One region of the Staphylococcus saccharolyticus genome, then DNA from elsewhere that is predicted to be linked to it. Evidence: riboswitches for the same ligand, from Rfam matches in the RefSeq annotation. Region 1 holds a riboswitch; each other region holds the start of a gene.
What was found. Region 1 has a riboswitch for thiamine pyrophosphate ahead of DYE57_RS08285 (ECF transporter S component). Riboswitches for the same ligand answer to the same signal wherever they lie in the genome.

Region 1 (2,207 bases):
CAAGCTAAAGAAGTTGAAGAAAAATTAAAAGAACAAAATGAAGAAAAAACTGACGATATCGAACAAACTAAAAAAGATATTCAGGATACTTTAGATTAGTAGTTTAAAGACATTTTTCCATGCAAAAACAATTAAATATTTATAGATGCTAAGTAAAACCTCAGAGTTAACTCTGAGGTTTTACTAATACATAAATCTACAGATTATATATTTTCGCTTAAATTTATAGCAATCATCCTTAGAATACTATATTGGCAGTGAATCAAAACTATTTTTCTAATTTTAACGATTTTACCTTTGGTATTTCTGGTAAGAAATCATATTTAATATAAACAGCCAAATACGCATTTTTATCGTTAACATTCACTATATATTAGCCTAAATCACCACTTCCTTGATTGTCTGCTTGCAATTTGATTAAAACCGACTCTTCATTTAATAAAAAGTTATATGTTTTTTTATCTGTCGTAATTCTATGAAGTTGATACGTGTCATTATTTTTAATGTAAGTATTAATTTGTTTCTGACTTGAATAACCTGCCCATCAATCAAAGAAGAAAAAATTTATCACTGCGTAACATTTCAATAATAAAATTACAGCACCGCAAATACGGACAATCTTTATCATAAGACGTTCTCCTTATTTAAAAAAGCACCCCATAAATAAATTATTTTCTAGTTCTCCTAAAAAACATTCAAAAAATTGTAATAAATTCTGGTGATTTTTCAATATTTTAATTTATGAAAGATAAACCATTACTTTTTGAATACACTCGAATAGCTACTCAATTATTGTAAAACTATCTATTAATATACTTTAATTTGTTTTAATCAGCCTTGACATTGTTTAATAAAAATCATACATTTAAATTAATTAAATAATCGAACGCACTAGGGGTGTATGTTTACTGAGATGAGGTTTACCTCAAACCCTTTGAACCTGATCTAGCTAGATACTAGCGTAGGAAAGTGTAGTTAATTATATAATCTAATTGAATGAAACAAATTAGATTTATCTTCTGACGCACAGCTTTCCTAGGAAGGGTTGTGCGTTTTTTAGGAGGATTGTTATGTCAAAAGGTTTAAAACTATCAGAAATACTCGTAACAGTGTTAATTTCTGTAGTATTTGCAATCATTTATAACCTATGGTGGTTTATTTACAATGTAGTACAGGTTGCAGGTATTCACCTAGAGCAATTGACTTACGGTGTATGGTTTATGGCTGCAATTGTTTGTTACTTAATCATACCTAAACCAGGGATTGCTCTTTTAGCAGAAATCGCTGCCGGTGCGGGGGAAACTATAGTCATGGGAAAATTTGATATTCCAACAATTATTTATGCTGTATTACAAGGTTTAGCATGTGAAATTGTGTTCGCTATTTTTAAATATAAATCACGTTCTGCAGCTGTAGCGATGCTTGCTGGATTAGCAACTGCATTAGTGTCGTTCCCAGTAGATTATTTTTATGGCTACCTTAATGAAGTTGCGGGATGGAACTTATTACTATTTATCATTTTCCGTTCAATTAGTGGTATAGTTTTAGCTGGTTTAGTTTCTTATTGTATTGTTAAAGCACTAGATAAAACTGGGGTTACTAAATTCTTTAGACCTGCTTCACAACAAGATTACGATAACCTATAAGGGGATTTTTTAATTGTTAAAAGTTAAAAATTTGCGTTTGAAATATCCAAATGGGGATAGAAAAATTTTTGATAATTTAAATATAGAAATCAATGATAAAGAAAAAGTGCTTTTACTTGGTCCCTCTGGATCAGGTAAAAGCACGTTACTTAATGTATTAAGTGGCATCGTACCAAATTTAATAGAACTTCCAATGAAATATGATGACTTAGAAATAGATCATCAAAGTGGAGTTATTTTCCAAGACTCTGACACTCAATTTTGTATGCCCAAAGTTTATGAGGAATTAGCATTTGTCCTTGAGAATAGACAACTACCACGCAGCGAAATGGACGCTGAAATCAAAGCTGCATTAGAATCTGTTAATTTACACGTAACTGATCAAACATATGTGAATCAATTAAGTGGTGGGATGAAGCAGAAATTAGCTATCGTAGAAACAATACTTCAAAAATCTAAAACGTTATTTTTAGATGAACCAACCGCTATGTTAGACGTAAAAGCAACTGAATATTTATGGAAAAAACTCATTGAACTATGGGATGATCAAACCGTCTTGAT
Region 2 (2,207 bases), 1.2 Mb from region 1:
ATCACTTTATGAGCTTCTATTGGAGATGATTCACTTGTTAAAATCGTATAATAGCCGTTATTTCTTTTAATTGAATAAACCTCAGTAGAATAATAACGCGTACTATGTCTTTACTTAATTGATTCTAACAAGGCATTAGTATAATTATGGGCATTAATTTGACCATCGTGAGGAATATGAATTGCTGCATATGATGGTTCTACTGCACCTTGAGTTAAGTGAATTAACGCTTCATTATTAAGTTGTTTAACACTAGAATCTTTGCCAGTTAAAAAGTGATATTGATGTTCAAGGGACGCCACATCACTTTCTTGATTCGCTATTTTAATCAATCCGGAATTATGAAATTGTATATCTATACTTGTTTCATTTAGTAATGATTCGCTAAGTTGTGGAAACATTGACCGAGATTCAATGGCTAATTGAAATAAGTCACTATCATGTGTGAATTCATTTTGAGCACCAAGCATACCGCCTACTTTATATGAAGCATGTTTGCCTGGAACATCTCTATCTATTAACACAACACAACATCTAATTGTGTTTCGCTAAGTTGTCTAGCAATCGACATGCCTATGACACCAGAACCAATGATTAATACATCATGCATGTTGAGACCACTCCTTTCTTAAGTGTTGAATCTCTTCTAACGTTGCAGTTATAAAATATGAGATTGCACATATTCCTGAAAAGTCTTTTGGAATTTGTTTGATTGTATTGTTATTTATACCGCCAATGGCATAAGTAGTGATAGGAATATGTAAGACATCTTGAATCTCTTTGGTCGTCCGTGGTGGCGTATCTGGATGTGACATAGTAGGGAAAAGATGACCGAAAAAGACATAGTCTAGCCTTTTTTTCTACATAAGTTAACCGTTGCGACATCGTGCGTCGACATGCTAACAATGATATTTGGATGTGATGCTTTATAAGAAAATGTCGTTGTATCGTTATTTTTAAAATGGATACGAGAAAGATTTAGTTCTTCTAAAAGTGTAATATCACTGTGAATAATGATTTTATCTTTCTCAAAACCGTGTTGAGTCAACTGAATGATTTTGTCTTTTAATTCGTCATAATTCATTGACATACGAAATAAAAGACCGTCAATCTTTTTTCAATGGTCATAAAATGCTGTAAATCTTCGTCAGTAATTTGTTTATCGTAAGTGATTGCGATAAATATATGTATCACCCCAAATTTAAAAATAAAAACGCTATCTCCCTGAAGAAGGGAAATAGCGTGTCGTTTATGTTAGACTTCATGAATTTAACGGTGCCACTTCCCTACGCCAGTATGAACTGGATCAGGTTATAGGAATTATAAAGTCATTTCTTTATTCTCAGCCTTAAACAAAGGCACTTCCAGTGGTTTAATATGAAATTATTAATCAAAATGTGAAAACGTTTTATTTAACATCATTTTACTATCTTTAATCATATACATCAAATTTCCTTTAACAATAAGTTCAACAAGAGATGACAAAATATTATTATCTTTTTTGTATAAATGTGCATTTATAACTCCTATAATGTATATTTAACTATTATAAATATATTTTAACACGCTCATTTTTATTCGAGAAAAAGTTGCGCGAGACTTATATTTAAGGCTATATTGAAATTGATAGAAAAGTGTAATTTGACCACAAAAATATACGTAAATTATACATTTTTAAAAATTTTACAAAAACTATTGTAACCGTTTTCACTACGTGCTATATTAATAAAAAATTGTAGCGCTACAACTTAATACAGTTGTTTTAAAAAGTGAAGGTTGAACAGTCATCAAAGGGGATTTCTGAAACATAACGACATCATAATTAGAAACAACACAATTCAAATGGAAGTAGGAAACAATATGAAAGAAAAACGCAGTAATGTACGTTGGTATTTTGCAATAGGATTTTTCCTCATTGGTGTTATCGCATATATGGATAGATCAAATATTTCATATATCGCAGTACCGATGATGAAAGATTTGGGATTAACAAAGACACAATTTGGTTTATTAGCTTTATTCTTCTCACTGGGTTATGCATTGATGCAAGTACCATCTGGAATGTTAGCAGAGAAATTTGGACCTCGTAAGATGATTACTATCGCCTTAGTTTGATGGAGTACATTTACAATTTTAACTGGAATGATTAAACATCATGGTTTACTTTACTTCATTAGATTCTTATTTGGTGTTGGGGAAGCTCCGAT
Region 3 (2,207 bases), 420 kb from region 1:
TTGATAAATTTAGTCGCATTTTTGACATTTTAACTGAAGACTTAGAAATGCCTAACATAATTATCTTTTTAGATGCCGATTTAGAGGTATTAAAATCAAGAATTGCTAAACGTAATCGTAGTTTTGAATCGCACATCGAAGATGATTACTTATTAACTTTAAAAAAAGATTATCAAGCGTACTATGAATCGTTAAAAAATGAAGGTGCAAATATCGTACTTATTGATACGACAAACGTAGATTTTGTTGAAAATGAAGACGATTATCAAGATATTTTAAATATAGTAAAACCAATGATTGGAGCTCGTTAAAGATGAATAATTATAGCATCCCCCAAAATGCAATCATTACAATCGCTGGTACAGTGGGCATAGGTAAATCGACGCTAACACAAGCACTGGCTGATAAATTAAATTTTAAAACTTCATTTGAAAACGTGGATCATAACCCTTATTTAGATAAATTTTATCACGATTTTGAACGTTGGAGTTTCCATCTTCAAATCTATTTTCTTGCCAAACGCTTTAAAGAACAAAAGCGCATGTTTGAATATGGTGGCGGTTTTGTACAAGATCGCTCAATTTATGAAGATGTTGATATTTTCGCGAAAATGCATGAAGAACAAGGTACCATGAGTAAAGAAGATTATCATACATACGCAGAATTATTCGATGCCATGGTAATGACACCATATTTCCCCAAACCAGATGTGCTTATTTATCTAGAGTGTGATTATGATGAGGTGATTGATCGTATCAAACAACGCGGTCGTGATATGGAGATTAATACTAATCCTGGATATTGGAAAAAGCTATTTAAACGTTATGAAAATTGGATAAATAACTTTAATGCTTGTCCTGTAGTTCGCGTGAATATTAATGAATACGATATTCATAAAGATTTAGATTCTCTAAATCCTATTATTGAAAAAATTGCACGTATTATTAAAATTTATCGTGAAGTTGATAATAGATAATAAAAATAATTCCACGGAAAATCGAGCAACTTCAATTTTCCTCGGAAAATTTTTACAGGATGTTTCTTTTACTATTGAAAAATGTATAGAGCTTCTTAATCGTATTGACATTATTTTTCAAAACACATATGTTTATAATATATAGCACTAGGGGTGTTTAAGAACTGAGATAGATTTATCCAAACCCTTTGAACCTGAACTAGTTAACACTAGCGGAGGAAAGTGTGAAATATAATCTTACTATTAATCTGTCTTCATATATTAATTACTAAGATGCACAACTTTTCTCTAGAGTGTTGTGCATTTTTTCTTAATTAAAGTTTAACTTGGGCGCTTATAAAAATGATAAAAACTGCAATTATTACAGGAAGTAGTCGTGATCTTGGAGCTCAAATCGCGACAACTTTACTGGAAAAAATTACAATGTCGTAGTCAATTACAAACAAAATAAAGACAAAGCAGAACGTTTAATCGCAAATTATGATGAAAATAAAGTCATTGCTATTCAAGCTGATGTTACAAATCGTACTGAAGTAGATCAAATGATACAACAAGCCACAGAGCATTTTGGTCAAATTGATATTGTCATTAATAATGCATTAGTTAATTTTAAATTTGATCCAACACAACAGAAAGCATTTAAGGATTTAACTTGGGAAGATTATGAGCAACAACTTAATGGTACTTTAAAAGGTGCATTCAATGTTACACAAAGTGTTATTTCTCAATTCATTGCACAACAAAGTGGTTGTATCATAAGTATTGGAACTAATCTGTATCAAAACCCTGTCGTTCCTTATCATGGTATACAACTGCAAAAGCAGGACTTATCGGTTTCACTCGTAATATTGCAGCCGAACTTAGTCAATTCGGAATTACAGCAAATGTTGTTTCAGGTAGTCTATTAAAGACTACGGATGCTAGTGCTGTTACTACTCCTGAAGTATTTGAATTAATCGCTCAAACAACTCCTCTTAAAAGGTTACAACACCTCAAGATGTTGCGAATATGGTTGTATATCTTGCATCAGATGAAGCCCGCGGTGTAACAGGTCAAAATATTACTGTTGATGGTGGCTTAACGATGAATTAATTGTATAATTTTAGTTTACGCATTTTTAAAAGAAATTAATAAATGAGGTGCTCATATGAAAAACAAATGTCAAATGAACATAGGTGTTTTACTTTACGGGTGTGGTCATCATCAATCTGCATGGCGTATGGAGGATTCT
Region 4 (2,207 bases), 1.5 Mb from region 1:
AAATTACCTGGATGAACTGGTTTATCGCAGCGATAGTGCCTGGATTAATTTCATTAATTATAGTGCCATTGATTATTTATAAAGTGTATCCACCTGCCGTCAAAGAAACCCCTAATGCTAAAAAATGGGCGACAGAACAACTAGAAGGCATGGGTTCTATGTCTAGAGCAGAGAAATTTATGATTGGTATCTTCATTGTTGCATTGGCACTGTGGGTGTTTGGTAGTTTCTTAAATATTGATGCAACACTTACTGCTTTCATCGCCTTATCATTATTATTACTTACAGGTGTATTAAGTTGGAAAGATATTTTAAATGAAACAGGCGCATGGAATACCCTTGTATGGTTCTCAGTACTTGTATTAATGGCTGATCAATTAAACAAGTTAGGATTTATTCCATGGTTAAGTAAGATAATTGCGCAAAGTTTAGGTGGCTTCAGTTGGCCAATCGTCTTAGTATTACTCATCCTATTCTACTTCTACTCACATTATTTATTTGCAAGTGCAACAGCACATATAAGCGCAATGTACGCCGCTTTACTTGGTGTGGCAGTTACAGCAGGAGCACCACCAGTGTTCAGTGCATTAATGCTAGGATTCTTTGGAAACTTACTTGCATCAACAACACACTATAGTAGTGGTCCAGCACCTATACTTTATACAGCTGGTTATGTCACTCAGAAACGTTGGTGGCTCATGAACATCGTTCTTGGTTTCATATACTTCATCATTTGGATTGGTATTGGTTCATTATGGATGAAACTCATTGGCATGATGTAAATGAAGTTAGCTTGGTTTAATGCTAATAGAGTATATGATAGGCTGGCGTTGAAAAACGTTATCTTATTTTTTTACAATATTCTTCTTTACTATGTGTTTTATTTTTTATTAAATACATCTGTGTTATTCTGTAATTAGAATAGAATGTATCATTAGGGGTGCAATTAAATTTGCTGAGAGAAAGGCTACTTTCAACCCTCGAACCTGTTGGTTAAAACCAGCGTAGGAAAGTGAACGATAATTGCTAATTTCTTTGATAATTCACTTTTTTGCGCAAAAAATGAGTTACTGGAGGATTTTTTTATGGACAAATTAACTGTAGGTTTAGAATGGTTTTTAAATCCTGACCATATGCCGTAATCATAGGTCTCGAAAAAGGATGGTTTAAAGAAGAATCATTAGAAATTGAAATGATTGAACCGAAAGAACACTTTGATGCACTAGACGAAATCGAAAATGGCACAATGGACATTGCGATTACCGAACCTATTCATTTAGTTCAGATAGAGCAAATAACCAAAATGTGATTGGTTTTGCCAGATATCTCCACACGAATGGTGGCATTATGTATAACAAAGATAAAGACATCACACGACCTAAAGATTTAATTGGCAAACGGCTTCAATACCCTGGCGCGCCTGGTCCAGATGGTACTGCCATTGCAAAAACAATGATTGAAGCTGACGGCGGCACTTTTAAGAAAGGTTATCTTACACCAGTCAATAACAGCTTTTACCATACCGATGCACTTTTAAATGATAAAGCTGATGCAGCAACACTTGTTTTTGAAAACTTTGAAATTCTCGAAGCAAAAAGTCAAGGACTCAACGTAGATTATTTTTCATTAAAAAACTATAATGTTCCAGATTTCTGTCAGCTTATTTTTATTACAACACCTGAGAAGCTAGCTACTTATGAAAGCAAACTCAAAAGATTGATTAAAGTTACTCAAAAAGCTACTCATTACATCAATCATCATTTAGAAGATGCGATTGATATCTATTCTATGTTTACTCAAACAGATGTTACAAACCAATTAAATAAAGACACAATCAAAGCAACAGCTCAATGTTTTACAAACGATTTATCTATGAGTTCTGATTACTACAATGATTTACAATTATGGCTTAAAGAGGTTAATGAAATCAAAGTCCCTATCACTCCTAGTTTATATTTTACTAATCAATTATTGTTTAGTAGATATATGAAATTATCAAACACACCTTCACTATATTTAAATGATGTACACCCCAAAAATCGGACTCACGATCATCTAACTTAATGGCGTGCACGTCAAAACATGTGAAGGTGTGTTTGATTTATTATTTAAAAATTGGATTTTTCTTAATATTAATATATTGAGAAATGCTATATAAAATAATACCTATCCATATGAAAATAAAAGTAATGAATTGATCAACGTTA

Region 2: linked by a shared signal. The riboswitch ahead of DYE57_RS02070 (thiamine phosphate synthase) and the one ahead of DYE57_RS08285 (ECF transporter S component) in region 1 are both predicted to bind thiamine pyrophosphate.
Region 3: linked by a shared signal. The riboswitch ahead of DYE57_RS10360 (SDR family oxidoreductase) and the one ahead of DYE57_RS08285 (ECF transporter S component) in region 1 are both predicted to bind thiamine pyrophosphate.
Region 4: linked by a shared signal. The riboswitch ahead of DYE57_RS00835 (ABC transporter substrate-binding protein) and the one ahead of DYE57_RS08285 (ECF transporter S component) in region 1 are both predicted to bind thiamine pyrophosphate.

The regions. Positions count from the first base shown of each region.
Region 1 is NZ_UHDZ01000001.1:1,689,097-1,691,303, forward strand. Features, by position in the region: gene graF (glycopeptide resistance-associated protein GraF) at 1-99, shown strand, start outside; TPP riboswitch at 884-985, shown strand; gene DYE57_RS08285 (ECF transporter S component) at 1,071-1,646, shown strand; gene DYE57_RS08290 (ABC transporter ATP-binding protein) at 1,660-2,207, shown strand, end outside.
Region 2 is NZ_UHDZ01000001.1:467,726-469,932, forward strand. Features, by position in the region: partial or broken gene DYE57_RS02065 (NAD(P)/FAD-dependent oxidoreductase) at 1-610, opposite strand, end outside; partial or broken gene DYE57_RS02070 (thiamine phosphate synthase) at 603-1,191, opposite strand; TPP riboswitch at 1,267-1,376, opposite strand; partial or broken gene DYE57_RS02075 (pyruvate MFS transporter) at 1,861-2,207, shown strand, end outside.
Region 3 is NZ_UHDZ01000001.1:2,109,187-2,111,393, forward strand. Features, by position in the region: gene DYE57_RS10350 (deoxynucleoside kinase) at 1-311, shown strand, start outside; gene DYE57_RS10355 (deoxynucleoside kinase) at 314-976, shown strand; TPP riboswitch at 1,116-1,214, shown strand; partial or broken gene DYE57_RS10360 (SDR family oxidoreductase) at 1,444-2,068, shown strand; partial or broken gene DYE57_RS10365 (LLM class flavin-dependent oxidoreductase) at 2,124-2,207, shown strand, end outside.
Region 4 is NZ_UHDZ01000001.1:208,597-210,803, reverse strand. Features, by position in the region: gene DYE57_RS00840 (anion permease) at 1-782, shown strand, start outside; TPP riboswitch at 927-1,028, shown strand; partial or broken gene DYE57_RS00835 (ABC transporter substrate-binding protein) at 1,086-1,992, shown strand; gene rarD (EamA family transporter RarD) at 2,105-2,207, opposite strand, start outside.